DNA from 2 places in the Stenotrophomonas sp. YJH_SMC_133 genome. Region 2 is predicted to be linked to the other one. Evidence: riboswitches for the same ligand, from Rfam matches in the RefSeq annotation. Region 2 holds a riboswitch; the other holds the start of a gene.

Region 1 (7,149 bases), on a different contig from region 2:
GCGCCTACATCGCCCAGCTCGGCCAGGCCGGCAGCTACCGCGCACCGATCGTCACCCAGCTGGTCAGCGGCCAGCGCTTCTACCCGGCCGAGAGCTACCACCAGAACTACATGACCAACTACCCGCAGGCCGCGTACATCCGCTACTACGACGCGCCGAAGCTGGCCGCGCTGGGCAGGCAGTTCCCGGGGCTGTACCGGCGCGATGCGGTGCTGGTGCCGATGCGCTGACGGCATTTCCGTGGGGCCGGCTGGCGCTCGGTGACGCTCCTGCCAATGCGGTAACGATCCGGGTAGTGCCGGCCGCTGGCCGGCTCTTGCGGTTCCAGGGAATGCCGGCCAGCGGCCGGCACTACCAAAAAAAGACGCACGGCCATCCAGCCGTGCGCTTGGAAAGTACCGGCCGTGCCCCGATCAGGCCCGGCCGACAACGACATGCTAGGCTCGCCGTCATCATGGGTACAGCACCAGATGGCGGGAAACTCGATGGATACAGATGATCAGAGCGCAATGATCCCCCCCCGCTACCAACGGCTGTCCGACGAACTGGCCGAGGCCATCCACGGCGGACGCCTTCCGGTCGGCAGCCGCCTGCCCTCGCTGCGGCAGATGGCCCTGCAGCGCCGGCTCAGCCTGAACACGGTGATTGCCGCCTACCGCCAGCTGGAAGACGCTGGCCTGGTCATTCCGCGGCCGAAAGCCGGCTTCGAGGTGGCGCCGCGGCTGTCGGTGCCGGAACGTTCGCTGCGCGACACGCCTTCTGCGCCCACCGCGCCGCTGCAGCAGGTACTGATGGCCCGCGTGCTGGAAGCACAGCGCCGCCCCGGCGTGATCGACCTGGCCTTTGCCGGCCCGCGCGGTCGCCAGTTCTACCCCGGCGCGCAGCTGGCCAAGCACACGGCGCAGGTACTGCGCCATGGCCAGCAGACCGTGGAGACCTATGCACGCCCCAACGGCTCGCCACGGCTGCTGGCGCAGATCGTGCGCCGCGGCCCGCGCATGGGCCTGCATACCCACAGCGAACGCCTGCTGCTGACCCACGGTGCGATGGAAGGGCTGCAGCTGGCGCTACGCGCGGTCACCCAGCCCGGTGATGCGGTCGGCATCGAGGCGCCGTCCTACTTCAACCTCTACCCGTTGCTGGCCAACCTCGGCCTGCAGGCCATCGAACTGCCCACCCACCCGCAGCTCGGCCTGGATGTGGATGCGCTGGATGCGCTGCTGGAGCACACGCCGCTGGCCGCACTGGTGGTGATGCCGACCGTGCACAACCCGCTCGGCTGCACCATGCCGACCGCCGCCAAGCAACGCCTGGCCGAACTGGTCAACGCACGCCAGCTGCCGCTGATCGAAGATGCGGTGTATGCCGAGCTGCAGTTCTGCGAACCGCCGGCACCGCTCCTGAAGGCCTTCGATCGCGGTGGCTGGGTGATGGTGGTCGGCGGCTTTTCCAAGACGCTGGCGCCGGATTACCGCATCGGCTGGCTCGATGGCGGCCGCTTCGCCGAGCGCATCGCGCTGCTGAAATTCCAGTCCACCGGCGGCGAGCCGCAGCTGCTGGGCGACGCGGTGGCGGCCTATCTGGAAGCGGGCAGCTACGAGCACCACCTGCATCGCATGCGCCGGCTGTACCGCGAACAGGTCGGACGGCTGCGCCAGCTGGTGGCCGAACACTTCCCGGCCGGCACCCGCGCCACCGAACCGCAGGGTGGCTTCCTGCTGTGGCTGGAACTGCCCGGCGTGGACACGCGCGAGCTGTTCGAGCGTGCACTGCAGGAGGACATCGTGTTCATGCCCGGCCAGGTGTATTCACGCGGCGCGCGGTATCGCCATTGCCTGCGGCTGTCGTGCTGCCAGACGCTGGATGCACGCTTCATCGGCGCGGTGGAGCGGTTGGGTGCGATCGCGCGGGAGCTGGCGGCCGCAGCACGGTAGTGCCGGCCGCTGGCCGGCAACTGCACGCAGGTGGATACATCGAGGTTGCCGGCCAGCGGCCGGCACTACCCCAGGTCAATCGAGCAGATGCGTGCTCAACGCTTCGCCATCCGCTCCCGGCAGATGTGGCAGCCGCCCCCAGCACGGCATCGGCAGGCGCTGCTGCAGCGTTGCGATGTTCTCATCCTGGCGCTGCATCGCCGGGTCGATGTGGTTGCCGATCCAGCCCAGGCACTCCACGCCGCTGGCCTGCAACGACTGCGCGGTCAGACGCGCGTGGTTGACGCAGCCCAGCCGCATGCCCACCACCAGCAACACCGGCAACCGCAATGCGCGCACCAGGTCGAGCTGGTCGAGCGTGGCCGAGACTGGTGCCAGCCAACCGCCAACACCCTCCACCACCACGACATCGGCCTGCGCACGCAGCCGCTCGAACGCTGCCACGATCGGCGCCAGCTCCACCTGCACGCCGTCCTCGGCAGCGGCCAGCTCCGGTGCCAGCGGCTGGCGCAACGCATACGGGTTCAGATCGGCATAGTCCGGTACCGGCCAGCTGGCCGCCTGCAGCGCCAATGCGTCTTCGTTGCGCAGGCCCCGGCCCAGGTCTTCGCTGCCGCTGGCCACCGGCTTCATCCCCACCGCACGCAGGCCACGCCGGCGCAGCACATGCAGCAGCGCGGTGCTCGCCGCGGTCTTGCCGATCTCGGTATCGGTGCCGGTGACGAACAGGGCGGGCGGCAGCGTGGCGGGCAACGGCATCGACGGGCTCCAACAGGGCAACAGTGTGTGCATTATCGCTGGCCCGGCACGCTTGCTAGACTGCTGGCATGTTCGCCAATGCCTCGCTCACCGGCAGCAAGCCGGAACAATACGCCCAGCTGCTGGAACAGGCCCGTGGCCTGGTCTACGCCGAGTCCGACCGCATCGCCAACGCGGCCAACCTCTCGGCCCTGGTCTACCACGCCCTGCCCGACCTGAACTGGGTGGGCTTCTACCTGTACGACGGCAAGGAACTGGTGGTCGGCCCGTTCCAGGGCCTGCCGGCCTGCGTGCGCATCCCGCTGGACAAAGGCGTGTGCGGTGCCGCCGCCAGCCAGCGCGTGACCCAGCGCGTAGAGGACGTCGACGCCTTCCCCGGCCACATCGCCTGCGATTCGGCCTCGCGCTCGGAACTGGTAGTGCCGCTGCTGCGCGGCGATGAACTGATCGGCGTGTTCGACATCGACAGCCCGAAGGTCGGCCGCTTCGATGCCGACGACCAGGCTGGCCTGGAAGCCATCGCCCGCGTGTTCGTCGAGGCGCTGGGATGAGCGCACCGAAGCTGCGCAACATCGGCCCGAAAAGTGCGGCGTGGCTGCGCCAGGTCGGCCTGCGCAGCCGCGACGACCTGGTCGCGATCGGAGCCGTCGGCGCCTTCGTCAAGGTCAAGCGCGCCGGCTTCAAGCCCAGCCTGAACCTGCTGTACTCGCTGGAAGGCGCGTTGCTGGACTGCCATTGGCAGGAGCTGAGCGAGCCACAGCGTGAAGCACTGGTGCAGGATTACGAAGCACGCATCGCTGCGCATCCGCTGAAGGCAGCCGGCCCGGCGTCGGGCCCGGTGCATGAGCAGCGCTTCGATGCCGACGATGACGCTGAGGACAGCGTGGCCGAGGGCGCGGACGAGGATTGAGGCATCCGCGTTCCTGGGGATGCCGGCCAGCGGCCGGCACTACCAGTGTGATGCGGGATCGGTAGCGCCGAGCCATGCCCGGCGAGTGCGCTCAGGGCTGCTGCAGCTCCAGCAGCTCACCCACCAGCCCGATCTCACCGCGCTCCAGCCACACCCGCAGGCGCGTGCCGTGGTCGATGCGCAGCGCCCAGCACAGCGACATCGGCAGGCCGCAGACCTGCGACAGCACCATGCGCAACGGGCCGCCATGGCTGACCACCAGCGTCGGCACCGGATCGTCATCATCGAGCAGGCGATCCAGCGCGCGCGCGATGCGCCGCTCGAAGTGGCCCCAGCTCTCGCCATTGGGCGGCGGGAACGCGTGCGGGTCGGCATGGAAGGCCGCCAGTGCATCCTCCGGCAGGTCGAACAGCGACCGCCCGTCCCAATCGCCGAAGTCCAGTTCTTCCCATTCCTCGTCCGCTTCCACGTCCAGCCCACGCGGCGTGGCCAGGGCCATCGCCGTATGCAGCGCGCGCAACCGCGGTGAACTGATCACCCGCTCCCAGCGTTGCCCGGCGTAGGCCTCGACCAGCTCCTGTGGCAGGCCGGCCAGCTGCGGTGGGTCGCTGCGGCCATCAAGGAACTCATCACGGCCATTGCCGGCATGGCGGACCAGGTCGAGGATCATGCGCGCGTCCCGGACGGGCGACGCAGGTACAGCGGAAAACGGGCGGACATCGGCAACGGCACCACGGGATCGAGCAACCATTCTAAAGGCACAGCAAAGGCAGTCGCGCAGGCGCGACGCAACGGGACGGCCTGCGATGCCGTAGACTGCGCGCACTTCCAGGTGACCTGCGGCCATGGCCGGCAGGTTGAAACGGGAAGCCGGTGACGCGTGATTCCACGCCAGGCCGGCGCTGCCCCCGCAACGGTAAGCACGTCAGTTCCAGGCAACACCGCCACTGTGCCGCAGGCATGGGAAGGCGCCTGGACGGTGGCCTCGCGCCACCCGGCGGCAAGCCCGGAGACCGGCCCGGAAGCCTCAGGTCGCGATGCGGTGGGCATGGCGCTGGATGACCGTGGCGTGCGCTGCGGCATCGGCGCACGCCTGCCTTCGCGGCTCCTCCCCTTCGCCACGCGGGCGTGCGTGGCACCCGGAGTCCCCCATGAAGCTGCAGTCCCGAATGCTGTCCCTGGCCGTGCTGGCCGCCCTGCCCGCGCTGGCCCAGGCCGCCAATGACACCACCGCGCTCGACCAGATCCTGGTCACTGCCACCCGCACCCCGATCGCCCTGCAGGACAGCATCGCGCCGGCGCAGGTGATCGACCGCGCCCAGATCGAATCCAGCCAGGCCACTTCGCTGCAGGAACTGCTGCGCGGTCGCGCCGGCATCAACCTGGCCAATGCCGGCGGCCTCGGCAAGCAGAGCTCGCTGTTCCTGCGCGGTACCAATTCCGGCCACACCGTAGTGCTGGTGGACGGCGTGCGCATCAACAGCGCCGACCTCGGCCTGGCCATGTACCAGGACCTGCCGCTGGCGCAGATCGAGCGCGTGGAAATCGTGCGCGGCCCGCAGTCGAGCCTGTACGGCGCCGACGCCATCGGTGGCGTGATCCAGATCTTCACCCGCCGCAACCAGGGCGATTTCGCCCCGCACTTCCAGCTTGGCGGTGGCAGCAACGGCCTGCGTGAAGCCAGCGGTGGCATTGGCGGCGGTACCGAACGCGGCTGGTTCGGTGCGGATATCGCCTACCAGCATTCCGATGGCATCGATGCCTGCCGCGGCTCGGCCACGCTGTTCACCGGCTGTTTCGCCGACGAGCCCGATCGCGACGGCTACCGCAACCTGTCCAAGAGCCTGCGCGGTGGCTACACCTTCAACGAGCAGTGGAACGTGGAAGGCAGCGCCCTGCGCGCCGACGGCAAGAACCACTACGACGGCTACTACAACTATTCGGAAACCCGCCAGCAGGTGCTGGCCGGCAAGGTGCGCTACACCCCGTCCGAGCGCTTGGCATTCACCGCCAACGTCGGCCGCAGTGACAACGAGTCGGACAACTTCGGCGACTTCGGTGCACGTGGCAGCGCACAGACCCACCGCGACAGCGCCTCCCTGCAGGGCGATTTCGGCGTGGCCGAGGGCCAGCTGCTGAGCGCAGGCGTGGACTGGAGCGAAGACAACCTGGATGGCAGCAGCGCGGGTTACCTGGTCGACAGCCGCCGCAACACCGGCGTATTCGTGCAGTACCAGGGCCGCTTCGGCCGCCACCAGCTGCAGGCCAGCGCACGCAACGACGACAACCAGCAGTTCGGCAACCACGCTACCGGCAGCGTTGGCTGGGCCATGGAGCTGGGCCACGGCCTGCGCCTCAACGCCAGCTATGGCACGGCGTTCAAGGCACCGACCTTCAGCGATCTGTACGACCCGTGGAGCGGCGTGCCGACGTTGAAGCCGGAGAAGTCCAAGAGTGCCAACCTCGGCGTTTCGCAGCAGGGCCAGGGCTGGCACTGGGGCCTAGATGTGTATGAAACCCGCATCGATGATCTGATCACCTACGATGCGGCGACCTTCAAGATGCAGCAGGTGGAGAAGGCCCGCATCCGCGGTGCCGAACTGACCGGCGGCGTGCTGCTGGCCGGCTTCGACATCAACGCGCAGCTGAGCTACACCGACCCGCGCAACCGCACCGGCGGCAGCACCCAGTTCGACAACTGGCTGCCACGCCGCGCGCAGCAGACCGCGCGCCTGGACATCGACCGTCGCTTCGGCGATTTCCGCGCAGGCCTGACCGTGCAGGGTGCCGGCAAGCGCTACGACGATGCCGCCAACACGGTGAAGGTGGGAGGCTACGGCACGCTGGACCTGCGCGCTGAGTACGCACTGACGCCATCGTGGTCGCTGCTGGCACGTGCCGCCAACGTCTTCGACCGTCGCTACGAAACGGTGGCATGGTTCAACCAGCCCGGCCGCGAGTACCAGTTGAGCGTGCGTTACCAGCCGAAGTGAGCGCAACGTTCATGGTAGTGCCGGCCACTGGCCGGCAACATCATGACCTTCGGCAACGCATTCCGGGTTGCCGGCCAGCGGCCGGCACTACCCCTCTGCTTCAGCCCCGCAACCCCGGCAGTTCACGCAGGTCGTCGATCACCGCCACCGCATGCGCGGTGGCCAGGTCCAGGCCGCGCGGATAGCCGTAGCGCACTAGCGCGATCGGCATGCCGGCCTCTTCGGCGGCGCGGTAGTCGGTCAACGAATCACCCACCATCAGGCAGGACTCCACCGGCAGCCCGAAGTGCGCGGCGATGTGCCGCAGTGGCTCGCCACTGGGCTTGCGCTGCGGCAGCGAATCCCCCCCCAGTACCAGCGCGAATGCATCACCGATACCCAGGTGCTGCAGCAGCGGCGGCACCAGTGCTTCGGGCTTGTTGGTGCAGATCGCCAGCGGCACGTTGCGCGCACGCAGTTGCGCCAGCGCTTCGCCCACGCCGTCGAACAGTCGCGGGCTGCGCAGCAGGCACTCACGGTAGTGCACCATGAACACCGGCATCACCTCGGCCAG
Region 2 (7,149 bases):
GGTGCAGCAACCCGCGATGACCGCCCAGATCGGAAGGCTGTTGCGGGACGCCGTGCGCCTTCAGGTAGGCCGGCGAGGCACAGAACACGAACGGAACACGCGCCAGCTGCCGCGCGACCACCCCATCCTCCAGCTGCGCCCCGATGCGGATGCTGGCATCCACCGCTTCCGGCCCATGCTGCACGGCGCGGTCGGTCAGGCGCAGCTCCAGCTGCAGTTGTGGGTAGCGCTGCTGCAGTGAAGGCAACAAGGGGGCAAGCACGTGGCGACCGAAGGCGCTGCTGCTGGCGATGCGCAGCGGCCCGGCCGGTTCGATGTCACCGGCGGTGACCATCGCCTGCGCGCGCGCCAGGTCGGCTTCGATGTGGCGCACCTGCGCCAGGTACAGCGCGCCGGCCTCGCTGAGCGCCAGCTGCCGCGTACTCCGGTTCAGCAACCGTACGCCCAGATGGGCCTCCAGCCGGTTGATGTTCTGGCCGACCGCGGTGGCGCTGATGCCAAGGATGCGGGCCGCGGCGGCAATGCTGCCGGTCTCTGCGGTGCGGGTGAAGCTGCGGATCAGTTGCAACAGGTTCATGACCGACCAGCTTGCCACGGGAAGGTCCAAGTATCGCTTGGTACTGAACCAAGCAGGCCGGTTGCACCCGTGATCATCCGGCCGCTGGGCAGGGCGCTGCCCTACACTGTAGCGATGCGCCCCGATTCCATTCTTACCCTGTCCTGCCCCGACCGCACCGGCATCGTCTACCGCGTGTCCGGCCTGCTGTTCGACCACGGCTGCAACATCCTCGACGCCCAGCAGTTCGGCGATGAGGAGAGTGGCCGCTTCTTCCTGCGCGTGCACTTCGACCGCGATGCCGGCCTGCCGCTGGAGACCGTGCACGCCGCCATGGCCACGCTTGCCGAAGGCTTCGGCATGGACTGGCAGCTGCACGATGGCCGACGCCGCGCCCGGCTGCTGGTGCTGGTCAGCAAACAGGGGCATTGCCTCAACGACCTGCTGTTCCGCGCCCACAGCGGCCAGCTGAAGGTGGACATCGCAGCAGTGGCGTCCAACCACGCCGACTTTGCGCCGCTGGCGGCGTCCTACCAGGTGCCGTTCCACCACCTGCCGGTGACCGCCGATACACGCGCGGTGCAGGAGCAGCAGATCATCGACCTGGTCGAGCGCGAGCGCATCGACCTGGTGGTGCTGGCGCGCTACATGCAGATCCTGTCACCCACGCTGTGCCGCGCGCTGGCCGGCCGTGCGATCAACATCCACCACAGCTTCCTGCCCAGCTTCAAGGGCGCGCAGCCGTACCACCAGGCACACGCGCGTGGGGTCAAGATCATCGGCGCCACCGCGCACTATGTCACCGAGGACCTGGACGAAGGCCCGATCATCGAACAGGACGTGGCCCGCGTGGACCATGCGATGGCACCGCGTGAACTGGTGCGGCTGGGCAGCGATACCGAATCGCTGGTGCTGGCACGCGCGGTTCGCCGCCATGTGGAGCACCGCATCCTGCTCAATGGGCATCGCACGGTGGTGTTCCGGTAATCGCCCATCCCGCGTCCGCCGGGCATGGCCCGGCACTACCGAATCCTGGTTTCATCCAATGAAAAGCCCCCGGTTCGGCCGTCCCGCGATCTGTAGGGGGGCGTAGTTGGGGGGCTGGATGAATCGATTGTGTTGTTGTGGGCAGGAGCGCGCAAGCGGCATAAGCGACGTGCGCGGTAGCGCCGGGCCATGCCCGGCGGTCACGCCTCAGACGATCGCGATCCCCGCCTTGCCCAGCGCCTCGCGCACCATCACGTCGTTGGCTTCGGTCACCGGCTTGGTCAGCTCCCACAGGAACTTCACCCGGAAGCCGGACTTCACCGCGTCCTGCGCGCTCCACAGCACGCAGTAGTCACGGGCCAGGCCGCATACGTGCACTTCGCGGATGCGGCGTTCATGCAGCCAGCCGGCCAGGCCGGTGGCCGGGCGCTCGCCATCGGGGCCATGGTTCTCGCGGAAGGCGCTGTACGAATCCACCTGTTGGCGCGTGCCCTTGCGCAGGATCAGGTCGGCCACGGTCCAGTCCACGCCCGGGTGCAGGGCGGCACCGGCGCTGCCCTGCACGCAGTGGTCCGGCCACAGGGTCTGCGGCTGCGCGTGCAGCAGGATGGTCTCGAACGGGCGTTGGCCGGGGTGCTGGCTGGCGAATGAGGCATGGTCGGCCGGGTGCCAGTCCTGTGTTGCCACCACGGTGCGATAGCGGCGCTGCGCCAGCAGATCGGCAATGGGTGCCACCAGCGCATCGCCCTGGTCGCAGGCCAGGGCGCCACCGGGCATGAAGTCCGGCTGCAGGTCGATCACCAGCAGGGCGACATCGGCGGGCAGGGCGGTCATGGCAGTTCCGGTACAACAGAAGGGGCGACCAGCGTGGCCGCCCCATGCCTGCACGTCAATCGTCCTGCGGCGTCCCAGCGTCCTGCCCGTAGTACAACAGGCCGATCTTGATCCGCTCGCGGCCATTCTCGCGGCGATGGCGGTTGGCATCGCGCAGCGAGTACACGCAGCCGCAGTATTCCTGCTGGTAGAACTGCTCGCGCTTGCTGATCTCGATCATGCGGCTGGCACCGCCGCCCTTGCGCCAGTTGTAGTCCCAGTACTGCAGGCCTTCATAGCGCGAGGCGGCGCGGATGCCGCAGTCGTTGATCTGCGCCATGTTCTTCCAGCGCGAGATGCCCAGCGAAGAACTGATGGTGTCGTAACCGTGCTCGTGCGCGTACAGCGCAGTGCGCTCGAAGCGCATGTCGAAGCACATCGTGCAGCGGATGCCGCGTTCGGGCTCGTTTTCCATGCCGCGTGCACGGCTGAACCAGTTGTCGGTGTCGTAGTCGCAGTCGATGAAGGGAATGCCGTGCTGCTCGGCGAAGCGGATGTTCTCCTGCTTGCGCAGCTCGTACTCCTTCACCGGGTGGATGTTGGGGTTGTAGAAGAAGATCGCGTAGTCGATCCCGGAGGCGGTGATCGCCTCCATCACTTCGCCGGAACAGGGCGCGCAGCACGAATGCAGCAGCAGGCGCTTGCCGCCGGCGGGCAGGGTCAGGGTGGGGCGTTGGAGCTCTGTCATCGTCAGGTACCGCATGGACCGCCGGCAACGGCGGTGGCCCATGCATCAGCGCGTGGGTGAACGGGTCTGGCCGGATACCGTGAACAGGACGCGCGCGGCCACACCGCCTGCACGCGCAGGACGACGACGGCCCCGGCAACCTCCCCGCGGAGATTCCAGGTCGAGTCAGGGGACGGTCGTGTCCCCCGGCCGGGGCCGGTATTCGGGCTGATGGACTCGGGCCGCAGCCCACCTACTACCTGCCGCTTCCCAGGCGCGAGCCCAGTGCTGTTGGCAGGATTCGTTTCCATTCACCGCTGCGGGGCAGCTCCGGAATGGACGCGCGAGGCGCCTTCACCGGATTCCCGTTTAAATCCCTCCCCGCGCCGCAGCGATGGGAGGGATACCTTCGGCGTGTGCAAGGTGGACCTGTTGGTGGCGCCGGTCAAGAGCGCAGGGGTCAGAACCCGCTGCGCTGCAACGGGATCCGACCCCAGCGGAAGGAAGGGGTCGGATCCCGCTGCCACGCAGCGGGCTCTGACCCCGGTCGGGATGCACCTTCAATGCCCCACGGCCGCCCGCGTGCGGATGTCGTCCAGCCGCTGGTCGTACAGAAGATGGCCGTTCTCCCACACGGTCACCATTGCGTCCTCGAAGCCGTCCGGCAGGGTGTCGTCGCCGTTGGCCGGCAGTGGCACCGTATGCAGGCTGCCATCGTCCAGGTGGCGCAGCAGGCGCATGCGGCCGCGCTTGCTGGCCTTGCCGGCGTCGGTGACCGGATCCTTGTAGACGTCGATCCACTCGCCCTCGACCCGTGCGGCCGAGCACTTCAGCGCGAACTTCTGCGTATCGCGGTCCAGCCGCTGCAGCAGCGCACCGCCCATGCCGAAGGCCACGTTGTCGGCGGCGTAGCCGTCGTCGGTGATGCGCTGCAGGATCGCGCGGATGGTGTCCGGATTGATGCCATCGCCCTGGATCACCCGCACGTGGTTGAGCACGCGATAGCCCTTGCCGTTGATCGCGTGGCCGAAGGCTTCATCCAGCCGGCGCAGGCTTTCGGCCACCACCTCCACCGGGTCACCCGAGTCGGGACGGATGACCAGGGTGGCGCCCGACGCGATCACGTCATCGCGCAGGGTGGTGCCCCAGTGTTCGCTGATCGCGCGGTAGATGTCATAGCTGTCCGACACCACCGCCACGATCGAACCGGGCTTGCCGAACTGGCGCAGCATGTTGCGATAGGCGTCCACCTCGCGTTCGCGGCCCCAACTGGTGATGGTGCTGTGCTCGGCGGCCGGAATCGAATAGCCGGCCATCGGCGCGTGGTAGTGCGCGCGTGCCAGGCACAGCGCCGACACGGTATCGGTGCCGAGGAAGTTGACCAGGTGCGCGGCACCGCCCAACGCGGCCGATTCCAGGCTCGATACACCGCGCGCGCCGAAGTCGTGCAGCTTGAACGGCAGCTGCTCCTGCGGGTCGTCGCTGGTCTGCTGCAGGAACGCGGCGATGGTCTGCCGTGCGTGCCAGCTGATGGTGGCCACGGTGACCGGATACCACACGCGCAGCAGCAGCGTTTCCAGATACGACGGCACCCAGAACGCAGCCGGATCGGTCGACTCGATGGTCATCAGTGCCTGGTGGGTGGGCACCACGCTGCCCTCGGGAACGGCGCGGATGCGCACCGGCAGGTGGCCGCCAAGCCGGTCGACGATATCGCGCCAGCCGGCCTCGTTGAACGGTTCGCCGTGCGCGGCGAATACCGCAGCAGCGTCGTCGATGTCGGCGTGGGTGACCGGTCGTGCCAGCGCGTCCTTGAGGATCGCCTGCAGGCCGAAGAACACCGTGCGATCGTGCAGGCCGCCACGTGATTCGACGTAGAAGAACGTGGCATCGGTACCCGGCGGGTACTGCAGCCAATGGCTGGCCTTGTAGCTGTCGGTGTTGAGGAGAAGATTATCGAGGTAGTGCATGACGGAAGCTCCTTCGCGTCGAGTGACACCAGCGGTCTGTCCGCCAGTGGGGAGGCCGGGCCTGTCAGCCGCGGCCGAGGAAATACTCCAGGATGTGCAGGTGGTCTTCGAACAGCTGCGGGCCCATGTCCAGGGCTTCACTCACCGGTATCCAGCGCGCCTTGTCAGCGTCATCGCCGCCGCGCACCGGCGGCAGTTCACCGGCCGGGAATTCGAAGTGGAAACCGTGGGTGATGGTGCGGCCGCGCTGGCTGCGGTCGGGGTGGTCGAAGACCTGCTGGCCCTTCAGCGACCCCTTCAGCACCGGCAGCGGAATCTTCAGCCGGGTTTCCTCGCGTAGTTCGCGCAGGCAGCTGTCGAGCAGGCTCTGTTCCTGGCCGACGAAGCCGCCGGGCAGCGCCCACAGCCCCTTGCCGGGTTCCGAGCGGCGACGCACCAGCAGCACGTGGCCCGAATGCACCACCACCGCATCGGTGGTGACGAAGGTGGGCGCGTAGGGCGCATCCTTCCAGGCGGCCTTGTACTGTTCGATGAAGCGGTACTCGGCCACCAGCTGGCCATAGGCAGGCGCGCTTTTGCGGAACGCTTCAAGCATGTCGTACACCGGCGCCGGCACATTGCCACGCAGCATCAGCAGCGCACCGTGGAAGTCGACGTCGCCGGCTTCGAACAGGTAGCGCCGCAGCTCGGTGGCCGACAGGGTGGCGGTGTGCTGCACGTCCACCAGCGGCCACTGCGGGAACTCGCGCAGGTAGTAGCTGGACGCGTCCTTGTCCATGCCGATCAGGCCTACCTTCGCATCGGCGGCGGCGCCGTCGTTGCGCAGGGCTTCAGCCACCTGGCGCTGCACGTTGGCGATCCACTGCGCTTCGTTGTACAGGTGGTCACGCAGCGGGCGGATCAGCAGACGGTCGGTGTGGCCATCGAGGGCGGCCTGGATCATCACGGCGCGTTCGGCCACGGTCCAGGGATTGCGCAGGCTGCGGGGGGTATCGGCAGAGCCGACCAGGAAGATCAGCTTGCGGGCCCGGCTCAGGGCCAGGCGGGCAACGGCGGCGTGGCCGTTGTGGAAGGGCTCGAATCGCCCGATGAAGACGAGATAGTCGAATTCCATGAGAATCCCTCATGTCGTTGTGGCAGCCGCGGGTCTGTCCCTTGGCTTGCTGCAGATGCTACGCCGATGGCGGGGCGGGTCAAGCCTGCAGCCGTGCTTTCTGCTGAACGGCGCATCGCGTGCGCGGACTGCGCCGTTGTTCTCAGGCCCTGAGAAGCCCCTGCGCCATACTGGCACCCACGCGGCGGACGGCATGCTCGGGGGCAAGACAGTGGCGGACAAGTACTGCGATCTGGTCATGAAAGGCGGCATCACCAGCGGCATCGTGTACCCCAATGCGGTACTGGCGCTGGCGCGCGAGTATCGCTTCAAGAGCATCGGCGGCACTTCGGCCGGCGCCATCGCCGCCGCCGTGGCGGCTGCGGCGGCCTGCGGTGATCGTCGCCAGCAGGCCGGCGAGCACCTGCCCGGCGATGCAGGCTATGGCGGGTTGTCGGCGGTGTCGGCGCAGCTGTCGCGGCGCGGCTTCATCTACAGCCTGTTCCAGCCCGCACGCGGCGCACGCGCGGCCTATCGCCTGCTGGTGGTGCTGACCGGCAATGCCAGCCTGCCGCACAAGCTGCTGTGCCTGGCCGTTGCCGTGTTCGAGATCGCGCCGCTGGAAGTGCTGGTGTCGCTGGCGCTGCTGCTCGGCCTGGGCTGGTGGGGCGGTGGTTGGAGCGGGGTGGCGGCCACGCTGCTGCCGTCGCTGCTGTGTGCGTACGGTGCGGGTGTGGCCGGTGCCGCGCTTCGTGTGGCACGCGTGGCGCGACGCAATCTGCTGGGCCTGTGCAGCGGCCTCGGCCGCGATGCACGCACGCCGGCACTGACCGAGTGGCTGCACGAATGCCTGCAGCAGTTGTCCGGCAAGCCGCTGGATGCACCGCTCACCTTCGCCGACCTGCACGACGCGCCGCGCTATGCCGGCGAGCCGGACAGCCCGCATGCGATCAGCCTGCAGATGATCACCACCTGCGTGTCGCACAACGAGCCGCGCACGCTG

What was found. A riboswitch is a leader RNA that binds a small molecule or an ion and turns the genes downstream of it on or off. The one in region 2 is predicted to bind cobalamin.
Region 1: linked by a shared signal. The riboswitch ahead of btuB (TonB-dependent vitamin B12 receptor) and the one ahead of AC5P78_RS07035 (epoxyqueuosine reductase QueH) in region 2 are both predicted to bind cobalamin.

What each region holds. Positions count from the first base shown of each region.
Region 1 is NZ_JCAFTW010000009.1:68,610-75,758, forward strand. It holds gene msrA (peptide-methionine (S)-S-oxide reductase MsrA) at 1-230, shown strand, start outside; gene AC5P78_RS14140 (aminotransferase-like domain-containing protein) at 486-1,934, shown strand; gene bioD (dethiobiotin synthase) at 2,010-2,693, opposite strand; gene AC5P78_RS14150 (GAF domain-containing protein) at 2,762-3,244, shown strand; gene AC5P78_RS14155 (TfoX/Sxy family protein) at 3,241-3,603, shown strand; gene AC5P78_RS14160 (histidine phosphatase family protein) at 3,695-4,273, opposite strand; cobalamin riboswitch at 4,417-4,639, shown strand; gene btuB (TonB-dependent vitamin B12 receptor) at 4,755-6,596, shown strand; gene gph (phosphoglycolate phosphatase) at 6,697-7,149, opposite strand, start outside.
Region 2 is NZ_JCAFTW010000004.1:97,067-104,215, reverse strand. It holds gene AC5P78_RS07050 (LysR family transcriptional regulator) at 1-577, opposite strand, end outside; gene purU (formyltetrahydrofolate deformylase) at 692-1,543, shown strand; gene pncA (bifunctional nicotinamidase/pyrazinamidase) at 1,751-2,377, opposite strand; gene AC5P78_RS07035 (epoxyqueuosine reductase QueH) at 2,433-3,119, opposite strand; cobalamin riboswitch at 3,281-3,510, opposite strand; gene AC5P78_RS07030 (nicotinate phosphoribosyltransferase) at 3,644-5,053, opposite strand; gene AC5P78_RS07025 (bifunctional nicotinamide-nucleotide adenylyltransferase/Nudix hydroxylase) at 5,118-6,167, opposite strand; gene AC5P78_RS07020 (patatin-like phospholipase family protein) at 6,361-7,149, shown strand, end outside.